Regions from separate parts of the Nonomuraea sp. NPDC052634 genome, predicted to be linked through region 2. Evidence: riboswitches for the same ligand, from Rfam matches in the RefSeq annotation. Region 2 holds a riboswitch; each other region holds the start of a gene.
What was found. A riboswitch is a leader RNA that binds a small molecule or an ion and turns the genes downstream of it on or off. The one in region 2 is predicted to bind cyclic di-AMP.
Positions count from the first base shown of each region.

Region 1 (3,441 bases), on a different contig from region 2:
CGGGGGTCGGGCACCACGTCGCGCTGTCCATCGTCGGTACCGAACGCTCACCGGACAACGGCTATTTCCGGGCCAAGGTCGCCCAGGAGCGGCTGATCGAGAAGTCGGGCGTCCCGTTCTCGCTGGTGCACGCGACGCAGTTCTTCGAGTTCGTGAAGGGGATCGCCGACGAGGCCGACGATGGGGGAGTGGTGCGGATCGCGCCGGTGCTGTTCCAGCCGATCGCCGGGGACGACGTGGCGGCGGTGCTGTGCGAGGTCGCGGAGGGGCCGCCGCTCAACGGCCGGATGGAGATCGCCGGGCCGGAGCGGGTCAGGATGGACGAGTTCTTCCGCGAGGCGCTGGCCGCCCTGGGCGACCCGCGCGAGGTGGTCGCCGATCCGGACGCTCGCTACTTCGGCAGTGAGCTTGCCGAGCACTCGCTCGTTCCGCTGGGTGAGGCACGGCTCGGCGGGATCCGGTACGGGGATTGGGTCGCCGCCGCTGCCGCCACCTGACGGCCCCCGGATCGTTCACACAGGCCACGAGGAGGCCGCCCGTCTGCGTGCAGAAGCCGCGCGACGGTCCTGTCGTGCAACAGGACCGTCGCGCGGCTTCATGGGCGGGCCCGGCGCGCGGGTCGAGCCCTGGGAGGGTTTCCGCGCCGGGCGTTCAGCGGACCGGCGGGGGAGGGGGTCCGTGTCAGGCGGACTTGCGGCCGAGGGCGCGGAGCTGGTCGGGCGTCAGCGAAGAGACGTTCTGGTCGATCGGCGTTTCGGTGTACTGGTGGATCGTCCAGGTCTTCCAGTCGGCCGGCGGGGTGACCGCGCCCTTGGCCCGGCTGTAGTGGGCGACCCACAGCGGGTACTGCGACAGGCCGTGGCCATAGGTGTTGGCGAAGTTCCAGCCGCTGTAGAAGATCGGCTTGACGCCGGTCTGCTTCTCCACGTACGACAGCCACGCCTTGGCCCAGGCGTTGACCTCTCCGACGGACTTGCCGTCAGTGGTCTCCAGGTCCAGGACCAGAAGGTCGCCAGGCTTGGCGGGCTGGGAGTTCACCGTGGCCAGGAAGTGGTTGGCGTCTGCGATGGGGTCGTTGGCGGGGTGGCCGTAGTGGTACGCGCCGCGCACGATGCCCTTGCTGCCGAGCTCACGCCAGTGCCTGGCGAAGGAGGAGTCGACGAAGTCGGTGCCCTCCGTGGCCTTGATGATGCCGAACTGCGCGGAGCTGGAGCTCCAGTCGTACTGCGGCTCGTAGTGGGAGATGTCGAGACCGTAGGTCAGGGAGCCAGCCTGGTGCTGGGAGGTGTGCTGCGTGGCCTCGTGCGGGGCACCGTGGTCGGCGGTGGAGGCGTGGGCGGTGCCGGTGACGGCGGTGACGGCGGCGAGCACGGCTCCGCCGAGCGCCAGTCCGAGGCGCTTGCGGTTGTCGGCAAGCTTGGGCATGCGGGGTTGACTCCTTGCTTCCATGCCGCCTACCGGGTTAGCTGACGGGTTCGGGACTGGAAGTGCCCTACGGACGCCGCCAGGGGCGGGCGTCCGATTCACCCCGGAAAGGTGGGTCCCCGGTTCCGCGAGAACGCGGATTCGGCGGCCGCACGCCATCGGGAAGGCGTACGGTCCGGTCAAAGATGCGAGGTAACGCGTGGGCGTCCCTCGACCCGCAAAAGTACATAGTTAGCAAAAGTATCCGCAAGCATCCTAAAGGGATTACCTTCGCATTGCGCGAGTTACCCGCCCGTAAGCCCCATGTCGCCGGGGTTTCTGAACAGGTAAAGTTTTTCGCTCTGCTCAGTCCAGGTCCAGCGTCCTGGCCGTCCTGCCGGCCGTCTCCCGCGCCGGCCCGGGCTGGTCGGACAGCACGGTCCCGTACGTCGGAACAAGCTCGCGCAAAGCGGGCCGCCAGCCCGGCAGCCGGTCGGGGAAGGCGCGTTCGAGCACGTCCAGCATGATCGCCACGGACGCGGACGCGCCCGGGGATGCGCCGAGCAGGGCGGCCAGCCCGCCGTACGCCGACGTCACCACCTCGGTGCCGAACCCGGCGATCGACCCGCGCCCGTGCACCGGCTTGACCACCTGCACCCGCTGGCCCGCGGTGATCGGCTCCCAGTCGCCCGCCCGCGCCTGCGGGACGAACCCGCGCAGCGCTCGCAGCCGGTCGCGGCCGGTCTGTGCGAGCTGCCCCACGAGGTAGCGCAGCATGTCGCGCTCGGCGTGGGCGGCGCCGAGCAGCGTGGGCAGGTTGCCGGGGGTGATGGAGCCCGGCAGGTCGGTGAGGCGGCCGCGCTTGAGGAAGCGGGGCGAGAACTAGTCGCGTTCGCCCGCCAGGTCGCGCACCCGCAGCCGCCACGACCTGCGGTCACGGGAGAGCGAGCGCACCTCGTGCCCGGTCCGCACCTCGACACCGTCGCGTTCGAGTGCCGCGAACAGCCGCCTGGTCAGCACGCCGTAGTCGACGTCGGTGCCGCCGCGCGAGCGGCACAGCGCCACCTCCTCGCCCGCGGGGCGGCCGGCGAACATCAGCGGCAGCAGCTCCGCCATGGCGTCGCGGTCGCGTACGAGCTCCAGGCCCTCGAAGAGCGGGTGCCCGCGCAGCGCCGCGTGACGCAGCCGCAGGTGCTCGGCCCCGGCCGCGCCCCGGGCGAACGAGAAGTGCGGCACCGGCCGGATGAAGCCCGCCGGATCGCCGAGCGTGCCCTCTTCCACCAGCGTCGCCCAGAGCTGGCGGGAGAGCTGGAACTGCTCGCTGATCCTGATGGCGCCGGTCACGTCGATCGAGCCGTCGCCGGTGAGCGGCGTGTAGTTGAACTCGCACAACCCCGCGTGCCCCGTGCCGGCGTTGTTCCACGCCGACGAGCTCTCCAGGCCGAGGCCGTCGAGCCGTTCCAGCGCCAGCACCGACCAGTCCGGCTGAACGCGGCGCAGCAGCACGCCGAGGGTGGCGCTCATGACGCCGCCGCCGACCAGCACCACGTCGTAGCCCTCGGTGACCACCGCGCGCCGCGCTCCCCACAACTCGTATGACAGGTTCGCTACTTGTATAACAGCCCCTGCGCGCGGCCCGGGATCCGGCGTAGCGTGGATCAAGCAAGTGCCCGCCAGGTTGAGGAGGCGATCACGGTGCACCCGGTCTGTTGACGGCCCCATCCCGGGGCGTCACGGAGCCGAAAGGTGACCGTATGAGCAAGACCGACAAGACCCGGCCCTGGTGGGTGAAGCTGGCCGACGCGCCGATGGTGTACTGCCGGCCCGTTCACGACCACCGCGACGGCGCCTGCACGCTGCCCGAGCGGATCGACCGCGAGAGCGCCTCGCTCTCCCGGCGCCTGAGCGGCTGCTACTGGCGGGCGACCGATGCGTTCCTGTTCGGTGAGGGCCGGCTCAACGGGGGCCGCGAATGGGCCCTCTACCGTCGCGAGACGCGCCGTCGCGAGCGCCGCCAGGCCCGCCACGAGCTGCGTC
Region 1 is NZ_JBFATY010000006.1:141,907-145,347, reverse strand. It holds gene AB0K67_RS25965 (SDR family oxidoreductase) at 1-497, shown strand, start outside; gene AB0K67_RS25960 (GH25 family lysozyme) at 682-1,425, opposite strand; cyclic di-AMP (ydaO/yuaA leader) riboswitch at 1,437-1,582, opposite strand; partial or broken gene AB0K67_RS25955 (malate:quinone oxidoreductase) at 1,771-2,274, opposite strand; gene AB0K67_RS25950 (FAD-dependent oxidoreductase) at 2,287-2,973, opposite strand; gene AB0K67_RS25945 (hypothetical protein) at 3,159-3,441, shown strand, end outside.
Region 1: it holds a riboswitch for cyclic di-AMP, as region 2 does, so the genes downstream of both, AB0K67_RS25960 (GH25 family lysozyme) here and AB0K67_RS12755 (hypothetical protein) in region 2, are expected to answer to the same signal.

Region 2 (3,441 bases):
TGCCCTGGCCTTGCGTGCGCGCCTTGCCATAGGTCGCCTCCCGGTGATCGGCACTGCTTCTGACTCAACGTCTCCCCACACGGTGACCAGCGCAAGCGCTCCGCACGAACTAACATTCCCCAACATGTCCATGTCATAATTTGGTGGAATGTGTTGGAAGGAGCAGGTGTGCTCGCACAGCAGCGTCAGCAGGCGATACTCGAACGCGTCCGCAGGCTCGGCGGCGTGCGAGTGGCCGACCTCGTACGCGAACTCGGCGTCTCCGACATGACCATCCGGCGCGACCTCGAGGTGCTGGCCGAGCGCGGCCTGCTGGAGAAGGTGCACGGCGGAGCCACCGCACTGGGCCCCGGCTCGACCGAGGAGCCCGGCTTCACCGCCAAGTCGGCCAGGCAGCAGCAGGAGAAGGAGGCCATCGCCAAGCGTGCGGCCATGCTCGTACGCCCCGGCACGGCCGTGGCGCTGTCGGCGGGCACCACCACGTGGGCGCTGGCGCACCACCTGATCGGCGTGCCCGAGCTGACCGTGATCACCAACTCGATCCCGGTCGCCGAGGTCTTCCACCGCAACCCGCGCGCCGACCGCACGGTCGTGCTGACGGGTGGCGTGCGCACGCCGTCCGACGCGCTGGTGGGGCCGGTCGCGGTGGCCGCGATCCGCCGCCTGCACGTCGACACGCTCTTCCTCGGCGTGCACGGCATGAGCGTGCGGGCCGGGTTCACCACGCCCAACCTGCTGGAGTCGGAGACCGACAGGGAGCTGGTGGCGGCGGCGAGCCGGCTGGTCGTCCCGGCCGACCACACGAAGTGGAACACGGTGGGCATCAGCACGATCGCCGAGCTGGACGAGGCCGACGTGGTCGTCAGCGACGCGGGCCTGCCGGAGGAAGCACGTACGGAGCTGGCTGAACGGGCCGGCGAACTGATCATCGCGGAGGGCTCGTCGTGAAGCGCACCATCACCCATCTCGCCGACGGCCGGGAGCTGATCTACTACGACCGGCGCGACGACGCCGACAGGAGCGCGATCGACCGCCGCCGGCTCGACCCCCGGCCGCCGGCCTCGGAGCTGCGCTACGACCCGCTCACCGAGGAGTGGATCGCGATCGCGGGGCACCGGCAGACGCGGACGTTCCTGCCGACCGGCGGCACGGCCGAGTGCCCGCTGTGCCCGTCGTCGGACGAGCGCGCGACGGAGATCCCCTCGTACGACTACGACGTGGTCGTGTTCGAGAACCGCTTCCCCTCCTTCTCCGGAAATTTCGGGACTTATGAGGCCGTGGGCGGGCTGAGCGAGGTCCGTCCGGGTGTGGGGCGGTGCGAGGTCGTGTGCTTCACCTCCGACCACGACTCCTCCTTCTCCGCGCTCTCCGACGAGCAGGTGGTGCTGGTCATGGAGGCGTGGGCCGACCGTACGGCGGAGCTGTCCGGCATCGAGGGCGTCGAGCAGGTCTTCTGCTTCGAGAACCGGGGCGCGGAGATCGGCATCACCATCGCGCACCCGCACGGCCAGATCTACGCGTACCCGTACGTCACGCCCAGGACGAAGCTGCAGCTCGGAGCCGCCGAGCGCTACAAGGGGCCGGGGAACCTGTTCGCCGACGTGCTGGCCGCCGAGCGGGCCGAGGGCACGCGGGTGGTCGCCTCGAACGAGCTGTGGACGGCCTTCGTGCCGGCCGCCGCGCGCTGGCCGTTCGAGGTGCACATCTATCCGCACCGGCAGGTGCCGGACCTGGCGGCGCTGACGGACGCCGAGCGCGCCGCGTTCGCGCCGCTCTACACCTCGGTGCTGCGGGCGTTCGACGGGCTGTTCGGGGTCGTCATGCCGTACATCTCGGCCTGGCATCAGGCGCCGGTGCGTACGGGGCGCGATCTGGCATACCTGCACCTGGAGCTGTTCTCCATCCGGCGGGCGCCCAACAAGCTCAAGTACCTGGCAGGCTCGGAGTCGGCGATGGGGGCGTTCGTGAACGACGTGCGGCCCGAGGAAGCGGCGCGCATGATCCGATCACAGATCGATCACTAATAGATTTCTACTTAAGGTCGCATGACTCATGATCTACCACTAATATCCCCATATGCATCGGCCGTAACGCGGCTGATGCCCGCCTAATCCTGGGCGCGTCGCCCGGGAGCCGGGGACCCAACCGCACCTTGGGGTGAATCCGCTACGGCGGTAGGGAGCGACTCCCATGCCCGAACCCGTCAGCTAACCCGGCCGGCAGAGGGAGAGGAACTCATACGTGGCGGCTTCGTCCCCCGCGAAACTTGCCATCGGTCTCATCGCCGCCGCCGCCATCGCCGTCCTCCCGGCGCACGCGGCGACGGCCGCCCCGAAACCGAAAGAGTCCGAGCTCCGCGCTCAGCTCAAGCAGCTGAACAGCAAGGTCGACAAGCTCATCGAGAAGTACAACCTCAAGCGCGTCGAGCTGGCCAAGGCACAGGAGGCCGCCAGAGCCGCGCAGGCCAGGCTGGCCGCCGCCGAGCAGACCCTGGCCGCCGCCGAGCAGCGGGTCGCCGAGATCGCCCGCCTGCGCTACCAGAACATCGACCCGTCGCTGCCCGGCTTCATGATGCCGGGCGACGCCGGCACCGCGGCCCTGCTCGAACAGCTCACCGCCGAGCAGCAGGCCATGGTGGCGAGCGTCGCCAAGGCCCGCGACGAGCGCAAGAAGGCCAGCGATGAGGCCGCCGCGCTGACCGCCAAGATCAAGAAGGACGCGGCCGAGGTGGCGAAGCAGCGCCGCGAGGCCGAAGGCGTCATCAGCGACATCGAGAAGAAGCTGCGCGACCTGGTGCCGGTCGCCACGGGCCGCAGGTCCAACGGCACCTGGGCGCCCGAGCTGCCCGGCGGCCCCGACAACATCACCCCGCGTACGCGGCTGATGAAGGCCCAGATCGAAAAGAACTTCTCGCTGCCGTACACGGTGGGCTGCTTCCGCGCGGGCTCCAGCGGTGAGCACCCGCTCGGCCGCGCCTGCGACTTCATGATGAGCACCGGCGGCACCATGCCGACGCCCGCCAACAACGCGCTCGGCGACCGCATCGCCGAGTGGGCGCTGCAGAACAAGGACAAGCTCGGCGTGAAGTATGTGATCTGGAAGCAGCGCATCAACTCCGGCACCGGCTGGCGCGCCATGGCCGACCGCGGCAGCATCACCGAGAACCACTACGACCACGTGCACATCTCGATGAACTGAAACCAGGGGATGACCAGGGGATGACCAGGGGATATCGCATCTGGTGATGTACATCCACGAATCGAGACGGCGTTTGCGCCGGCGGCCCCTATGCGGTTGAGCGTTCGGAGTGCCGGGTCCGCGATGGGGCCCTGGGTCGCCTGAACTGACAGCCTCACCCCCATCCAGGAGGCAATGCAGACGCAAGGTGTTCGAGTTGCTCGATGGCCGTGGACATGTCATCTGCGAGGGGATGGACAAGCA
Region 2 is NZ_JBFATY010000002.1:15,417-18,857, forward strand. It holds gene AB0K67_RS12745 (DeoR/GlpR family DNA-binding transcription regulator) at 169-948, shown strand; gene galT (galactose-1-phosphate uridylyltransferase) at 945-2,024, shown strand; cyclic di-AMP (ydaO/yuaA leader) riboswitch at 2,095-2,236, shown strand; gene AB0K67_RS12755 (hypothetical protein) at 2,242-3,198, shown strand; gene AB0K67_RS12760 (TIGR03620 family F420-dependent LLM class oxidoreductase) at 3,353-3,441, opposite strand, start outside.

Region 3 (3,441 bases), 510 kb from region 2:
CTCGAACAGTTCTTGGGCGTAGTGGAAGACCGCAGTGGCGGGGTCGAGGGTGAGCGGCCCGTACGGCGTGAGCCGCGCGTCGTGCCAGCCCCGGCCCTCGGTGTAGTCGATCGAGACCATGTGATCGGTGAAGATCTGCCCGAAACCCGGGTTCGCCAGTACCTGCTCCCGCTCGGCCGCGGTGCGAGCGTGGTCGGATAGCTGCACGTCGAAGCTGAGCTTCTGAGCGACGGTCATGACGACGATCCTTCTCTCTGCGATCTACCGAAATCTAACGGAACTGCCCGCCGGCTGCGGTTCTGCGCGGCCGCCGCAGGGCGGCCGCGCCGGAAGGCAGTCCGTCCTTCCTATTGTCTCGCTATATGGGATGGCAAGGGGTCAATGGTGCATTAAGCGCACTTTCCCCCTGGTGCTGGGGACACCAAAAAGCGCCCGGCAGTCCTCCTAGGGCCGCCGGGCGCTCGTGAATCGGCTAGGCGACCCTAGCCGGCTACTCGCGCGGTGATGTCGTCGCCGATCTGCTGCGTGCTGCGCGGGGCGGCACCCTCAGCACGCGCCGCGATGTCGGCGGCGACGGCCTGCTCCACCTTGGCCGCCTCGGCGCTCAGGCCGAGGTGGTCGAGGAGCATGGCGACGGACAGGATGGTCGCGGTCGGGTCGGCCTTGCCCTGGCCGGCGATGTCGGGCGCACTGCCGTGGACGGGCTCGAACATGCTGGGCGCGGCGCCGGTGGGGTTGATGTTGCCGCTGGCGGCCAGGCCGATGCCGCCCGCGATGGCGGCGCCGAGGTCGGTGATGATGTCGCCGAAGAGGTTGTCGGTGACCACCACGTCGAAGCGCTCGGGCTGGGTGACGAAGAACATCGAGGCGGCGTCGATGTGGGAGTAGTCGACGCTGACCTCGGGGTATTCGGCGGCCACGCGGTTGACCGTACGCTGCCACAGGTCGCCCGCGTAGGTGAGGACGTTCGTCTTGTGGACGAGCGTGAGCTTCTTGCGAGGGCGCGACTGCGCCTTGTCGAAGGCGTAGCGCACCACGCGCTCGACGCCGTAGGCGGTGTTGAGCGACTCCTGGGTGGCGATCTCGTGCGGGGTGCCGCGCCGCATGGCGCCGCCGGTGCCGGCGTAGAGGCCCTCGGTGCCCTCGCGGACGACGATCATGTCGATGTTCTCGGGCGGCGTGTCGGCCAGCGGGGTGCGCACGCCGGGGAACAGCTTGACCGGACGCAGGTTGACGTAGTGGTCGAACTCGAACCGCAGCCGAAGCAGCAGGTCGCGCTCCAGGATGCCGGGCGGCACGCTGGGGTCACCGACGGCGCCGAGCAGGATGGCGTCGTAGCCGCGCAGCTCCTGGAGCACCGAGTCGGGCAACGTCTCGCCGGTGCGGTGATAGCGTGCGGCGCCCAGGTCATAGTGGGTGGGCTCGATCTTCGTGCCCACCGCCTCCAGGACCTTGAGTCCTTCTGCGACGACCTCGGTGCCGATGCCGTCACCGGGGATGACAGCCAAGCGGATGTTACGCGACTCCATGGGCGGTACCTTACCGGCTCGTCTCGACTGACGAACACATCATCTCACTGTCCGGACGTCCGATTTTAGACGTATTGCGACCTTTTGACCGTTTCGTTAGAGTCCGTCAGGCCTAATCCACGCAGCAGCTGCGTGGAGCCGGGGACCCAACCTCCCCCAGGGGCGAATCGGCGCACGCCGTAGGGCTGCCTTCCAGGCCCGAGCCCGTCAGCTAACCCGGTCGGCCGCATGGAAGGACAGACCCCTGTCTCGCATCGCCATCGCCCTGGCAGGCGTCGCCGCCGGGCTCATCGCACTCCCCTCTCCGGCCTTCGCCGACCCCGGCGAGAGCCGCGACCCCGCCGGCCCGGACACGAGCCCGGCCGGCTCGATCACCCTCACCGGTCCTCAGGTCAAGCGCATCCTGGAGAAGCGCCGGCCTAGGCCCGCCTGGAAGGTCGCGCTCAAGTTCGCCATGCGCCAGCGCGGCACCCCGTACGTGTGGGGCGGCACCGGCAACGGCGGCTACGACTGCTCCGGGCTGATGCTCAGGGCGTACAGGAAGGCGGGGATCCACCTGCCGCGTACCGCCGCCGAGCAGTACCACGCGTTCTCAAGAAAGATCGGATGGAACCAGCTCAAGCCCGGTGACCTGGTCTTCTTCAGCGGCCTCGGTCACGTGGGCATGATCTCCAAGCCCGGATACATGGTGCACGCGCCACGTTCAGGCGACGTGGTGAAGGAGGAGAAGCTCTCCGAGTGGCGCCGTCAGGCGTTCGTCGGCGCGGTCAGACCGGATCCCAAGGGCGTCCGCCAGTGGGCCAAGGTGCTCGAACGGCGCAAGGAACCCGCACCGCCGATGCTCACCGCCACCCTCTGAACCTCACCCCTGCGACCACCGGACCACACCCATGAACTCCGGCCGCACTCCGGCGACGACCGGCCCCGTGCGACCAGCGCGGGGCCGCTCGTACTCACCTGCTCTGGGGGGCTCCGCCGTTGTCGCGCCGGTCCAGGGCCATCTGGACGGCCTCGGTGGCCTCGTCCTCGTGGTCCTCGGCACGGTTGTAGGCATACATCTCGTACATGTGACTCATCTCGCTTCGCGGACGCGTTCCTGAAAGAGAGGGGGAAGCCGGGCTCCGGTCGCGAGCCCGATCGGGCCTGATCTCGTGGTCCGGGTTGCGGACCGGGCGAAGGGACTTAACGGCCGACACATGCGCCGCTCACCGCGGCGGGTATGTCGACCTGCCCTAACAGGCCCCGCCGCGGCAGGTAATGAGTACGAGAACCTGGCGCATCACCGGCTACAGTACCCGAGGATGAAGCTTGGATGTCCTACTATCTCGCATCCTGAGACGGAAAAGGGCCGCCACCCGAAACGGGTGACGGCCCTTCGCAGGTCAAAGGGGTATTGACCCCAAGCCGGCCGGCCGAAAGGCGCGGCCCTCCGGATCAACCGGGGGCCCGCCCCGTCCGCCCGGCCGGGCTCAGGCTCAGTCCTCCGGATCAACCGGGGGCCCGGCCCATCCGCCCGGCCGGGCTCAGGCTCAGTCCTCCAGGTCGACCGAGCGGCCGCTCTCGGCGCCGATCTCGGCGCCGATCTGCTCGACCACGTCGGCCGGGATCGCCGAGTCGACGGTCAGCGCGATGAGCGCCTTGCCGCCCTTGACGTCGCGGGCCACCTGCATCGAGGCGATGTTGATGCCGTGCTCGCCGAGCAGCCGGCCGACCACGCCGACGATGCCGGGGCGGTCGGTGTAGGTGAAGAAGCACAGGTGGGCCGTCGGCTCGATCTCCATCTCGTAGCCGTTGACCTCGACGATCTTGGTGATCTGGCGCGGCCCGGACAGCGTGCCCGAGACCGAGACCGTGCGGCCGTCGGCCAGCACGCCGCGCACGGTGACGACGTTGCGCCAGTCGGGGCTCTCGG
Region 3 is NZ_JBFATY010000002.1:524,944-528,384, forward strand. It holds gene AB0K67_RS15060 (branched-chain amino acid aminotransferase) at 1-237, opposite strand, end outside; gene AB0K67_RS15065 (3-isopropylmalate dehydrogenase) at 483-1,529, opposite strand; cyclic di-AMP (ydaO/yuaA leader) riboswitch at 1,629-1,770, shown strand; gene AB0K67_RS15070 (C40 family peptidase) at 1,984-2,388, shown strand; gene serA (phosphoglycerate dehydrogenase) at 3,059-3,441, opposite strand, start outside.
Region 3: it holds a riboswitch for cyclic di-AMP, as region 2 does, so the genes downstream of both, AB0K67_RS15070 (C40 family peptidase) here and AB0K67_RS12755 (hypothetical protein) in region 2, are expected to answer to the same signal.

Region 4 (3,441 bases), on a different contig from region 2:
TGAACAGCGGCTCGAACACCACCGGGTAGACGAACGACGCCGCCACCGTGAACGCGAACGCCCCGGCCGCCGCCGGGATCCACCAGCGCCGCACCTTGCGGGCCAGCGCCACCAGGACCAGCAGCATGAGACAGAGCAGGCCCGTCTCCACGCCCAGGCTCTTCAGCCGGTCGGCCGTCCAGCCCGCCCAGTCCTGCGTGGACAGGCCGTACTCGCGCAGGATCGTCTCGAACCACATGCCCAGGGGCCACCTGAGCGCCTCGACGATCGCCGTGATCACCACCGTGCCGAGGATCACCCGCAGCCACCACGGGCCCCTCAGCCAGGTCAGCACCTTCGCGCCGAACGGGGTGGCCACCAGCACCCCGGCGAAGATGAGCGTGAGCGCCAGCGACAGGTAGCTCGGCAGGCTGGTCGCCGTGTCGAACGCCTCTCCCCTGGCGATCTGGGCGGCGGTGAAGTCGCGGGCCGGGTCGGGCGGGCCTCCGGTCAGCACGTCCCAGGGCGTGGTGAACGCGGCCACGGCGATGATCACGATGCCGAGCAGCACCAGCGCCAGGGCCGCCTGGCGGCGCAGGGCCGGGGTGGTGGTTCCGCGTTCGTCCATGCCCGCACCCTTCCCGCTGCCCAGGGCCTGAACGTGCTCCTTTCCGCCGCCTCCGTCCGAGGCCGGCGTGTTCGTCTGTGCGCCGCTTCCTGCGGCCTCCGCGTCCTGGGCCCGCGTGCCGCTGCCCGCGGCCTCCGCGTCCTGGGCGCCGCTCGCGGCGGGCGCGCCCGGCGGGTGGGCGGCGCCCACCGTGGCCAGCGCCTCCTCCGCCGCGCGAGCGCCGTCCTTCGCCCCCTGGGTCTTCTCCTGGCGGTCCGTCTCCCGGTCGTCCGGGTCTTGTCGTTCGCTCATCTGCCTCCCCTTCACACGAGCTGATCCCGCACGTACGCGCGCCACCGCGCGGTCAGCGTCGCGACGGAGAGCCCGAGCGCGGCGAGTGCCCGATCGGTCCCGCGTACGCGGGCCGCACGGTAGAGCCTCACCAGGGTCCCCTCACCGAACCGGTCAGCGAGGAAGCGACACGCCAGCCAGGCCTCCTGGTACGCCCGCGCGAGCGCGGCAGGGTCGCCGCCGTTCGCCGCGAAAGCCGCAGGTCCGGGCAGAACGGTCGGGAGGCGGCCGGCCCGTACCTCGGCGGCCAGCTCGGCGGCGGCCGTCGTCACGGGCAGCCCGGCGTCGCGGTAGGCGACGTAGTCGGCGAAGCCCTCGTACAGCCAGACGGGCAGGCCGCCGGTGCCGGCGACGACATGGGTGAGCTCGTGGGCGAGGACGACGTCCCTGCCCGAAGGGTTGAGCCTGGCGAACGACTCGGGCACGACGATCACCCGTTCGCCGTCGGCGACCGCTGCGAGCCCGTCCACGCCGCCCACCCGGGCCAGCGCGGCGGCCTCGCGGGCATCGGCCGGTACGACGATCAGGGGGCGTACGGGGCGGGCGAGCACCGCCGAGACCCTTCGGCTCGCCGTGTCGGCCCTGCGCGCCAGCTCGCCGAGCCCCGTGGCGTCGTGGCCCACGACCGTGGACCATGTGCCGCGGCGCACGATGTGCGGGCCCGGCCACAGGTCGCGTACCGGCTGGGGCAGGATCGGCGCGCCGGGCAGCGGGGCGGCGGCCGACGCGAGCGAGGCGGCGGCGAGCACCAGCCCGGCCGCCAGGGCACGTCGGCTCACCTGCTCAGGCACAGCCCCGATGGTAGGTGGTCCCCTGACACGCGAGAGCCCCGTCCGGATCGGGGAGGATCCGCACGGGGCTTCTTCACGCGCCGGGACGGACGGCGCCGACGAAGGACGCCTTACGCCATCCGCTCAGCTTGTCGATGCGTACCCGTTCACCCGTCCGAGGTGAATGGATCATTCTGCCTTTGCCGACGTACATGCCCACATGGCCGAGCCCGTTGAAGAACATCAGGTCACCAGGCTGCAGGTTGCGCCAGGAGACCTTCTTCCTGACGCGGGCGAACTGGCTGCTCGCCACGCGCGGGAGCTTGACGCCGGCCTTCCTCCAGGCGTATTGGACGAGACCGGAGCAGTCGAACGAACCAGGTCCGGTGGCTCCGTAACGGTACGGGTCACCGATCTGCTTCTTGGCCACGGCGACGGCCTTGCTGGCCCTCGCCCTCTGCAGGGCGGCTCTGGCGGCCCTCTTGCGGGCCTTGGCCGAGATGGCGGTGCGGGCGGTGGTGGCCGCCTTCACCGTCATTCCGGCCGCCGCACTGGCTTCGCGGGTCGTCGCCGCCTGAGCCTCGGGGGCATGGAGGACCATACCTCCGGCTGTCACAGTCAACGTGAGTGCGACACCACTCAGGGCAAGGCGGGACAGGCGGGGGTTCTGCAGGGATTCAGACAGGATTTCTCCTTGGGTCTTCCACGAACGCCTACCGGGTTAGCTGACGGATTCGGGCGTGGAAGTCGCCCTACGGCGCGATGGCGCGCCGATTCACCCCTGATCCCTTGGGGACGTGGGATCGCTGGGTCCCCGGCTCCGTGCCTCCTGTCTGCACGGATTCGGCAGGTCGCGCCCCGATCGATGAGTGCGATGGGGATGTCGGGGCCGACCGGCGGATATGTATCTGTCTCACATCGGGAGGGACCGATGATCGGTTCGCGACGACATGGCTTGTCCGCCGCGACGCCAGAAGTTACGCCGAACGGTCACGAATCGGCAAAGCCCGAGTAACGCTGTAAAGATCAGATAGGGGTATTTGTCAGACTCAGAACCGCTGCTGGGACCCAGGCGCCGTGACCAAAATGTGACCTCACTCACAATTCTTTTCCCGCTGCTGTGTAAGGTCCCATCCGCCACAACTGTCACCTTGGTCACAAACGTGAACATCGTTCCCGCGCGATCTCCGGCCTGGGCGAACGGTTGTTGTGACAGACGTAACTTCCGAATTTCCCCGATTTCCGACAGGCCCTAGCAGCAAGATCACGCCCGTGGCCACTGATCAAGTCCGTCGCCACCACGCTCCCTACGAAGTGGCGTAGTAGAAGGAGAGCGACGCGATTCACACATCGAAGAACGGCGACTAAAAGGAATAGCGGCTCCACATGGTGACCGATCGAAAACGGCCGGATGGCAGGCTTTCGGGCCGGTTCCCCGCCCCGCCGGACCGGCCTCGTCACCAAGCCCGAGATCCCCCTGCCACTCGGCTGGATCGCACCCCACCGGATCGGCCGAAGCCGGTTCACCACCCCACCGGACCGGCCGAAGCCGGTTCCCCACCCCACCGGACCGGCCGAACCCCGCAGACCGGCCGAAGCCGGTTCCCCGCCCCGCGGAGCGGCCGAATGGGCGGGCGATGGCCTTGGAGGAGCGCTGACAAAAGCGGCCGGCCCGCTCATAGAGGCTGCGCGCTACGTCGCAGACCTTCGTACGAGCGGGCCGGCCCTTGAGAA
Region 4 is NZ_JBFATY010000001.1:1,966,797-1,970,237, forward strand. It holds gene AB0K67_RS08845 (M48 family metallopeptidase) at 1-898, opposite strand, end outside; gene AB0K67_RS08850 (hypothetical protein) at 910-1,728, opposite strand; gene AB0K67_RS08855 (C40 family peptidase) at 1,802-2,245, opposite strand; cyclic di-AMP (ydaO/yuaA leader) riboswitch at 2,403-2,566, opposite strand.
Region 4: it holds a riboswitch for cyclic di-AMP, as region 2 does, so the genes downstream of both, AB0K67_RS08855 (C40 family peptidase) here and AB0K67_RS12755 (hypothetical protein) in region 2, are expected to answer to the same signal.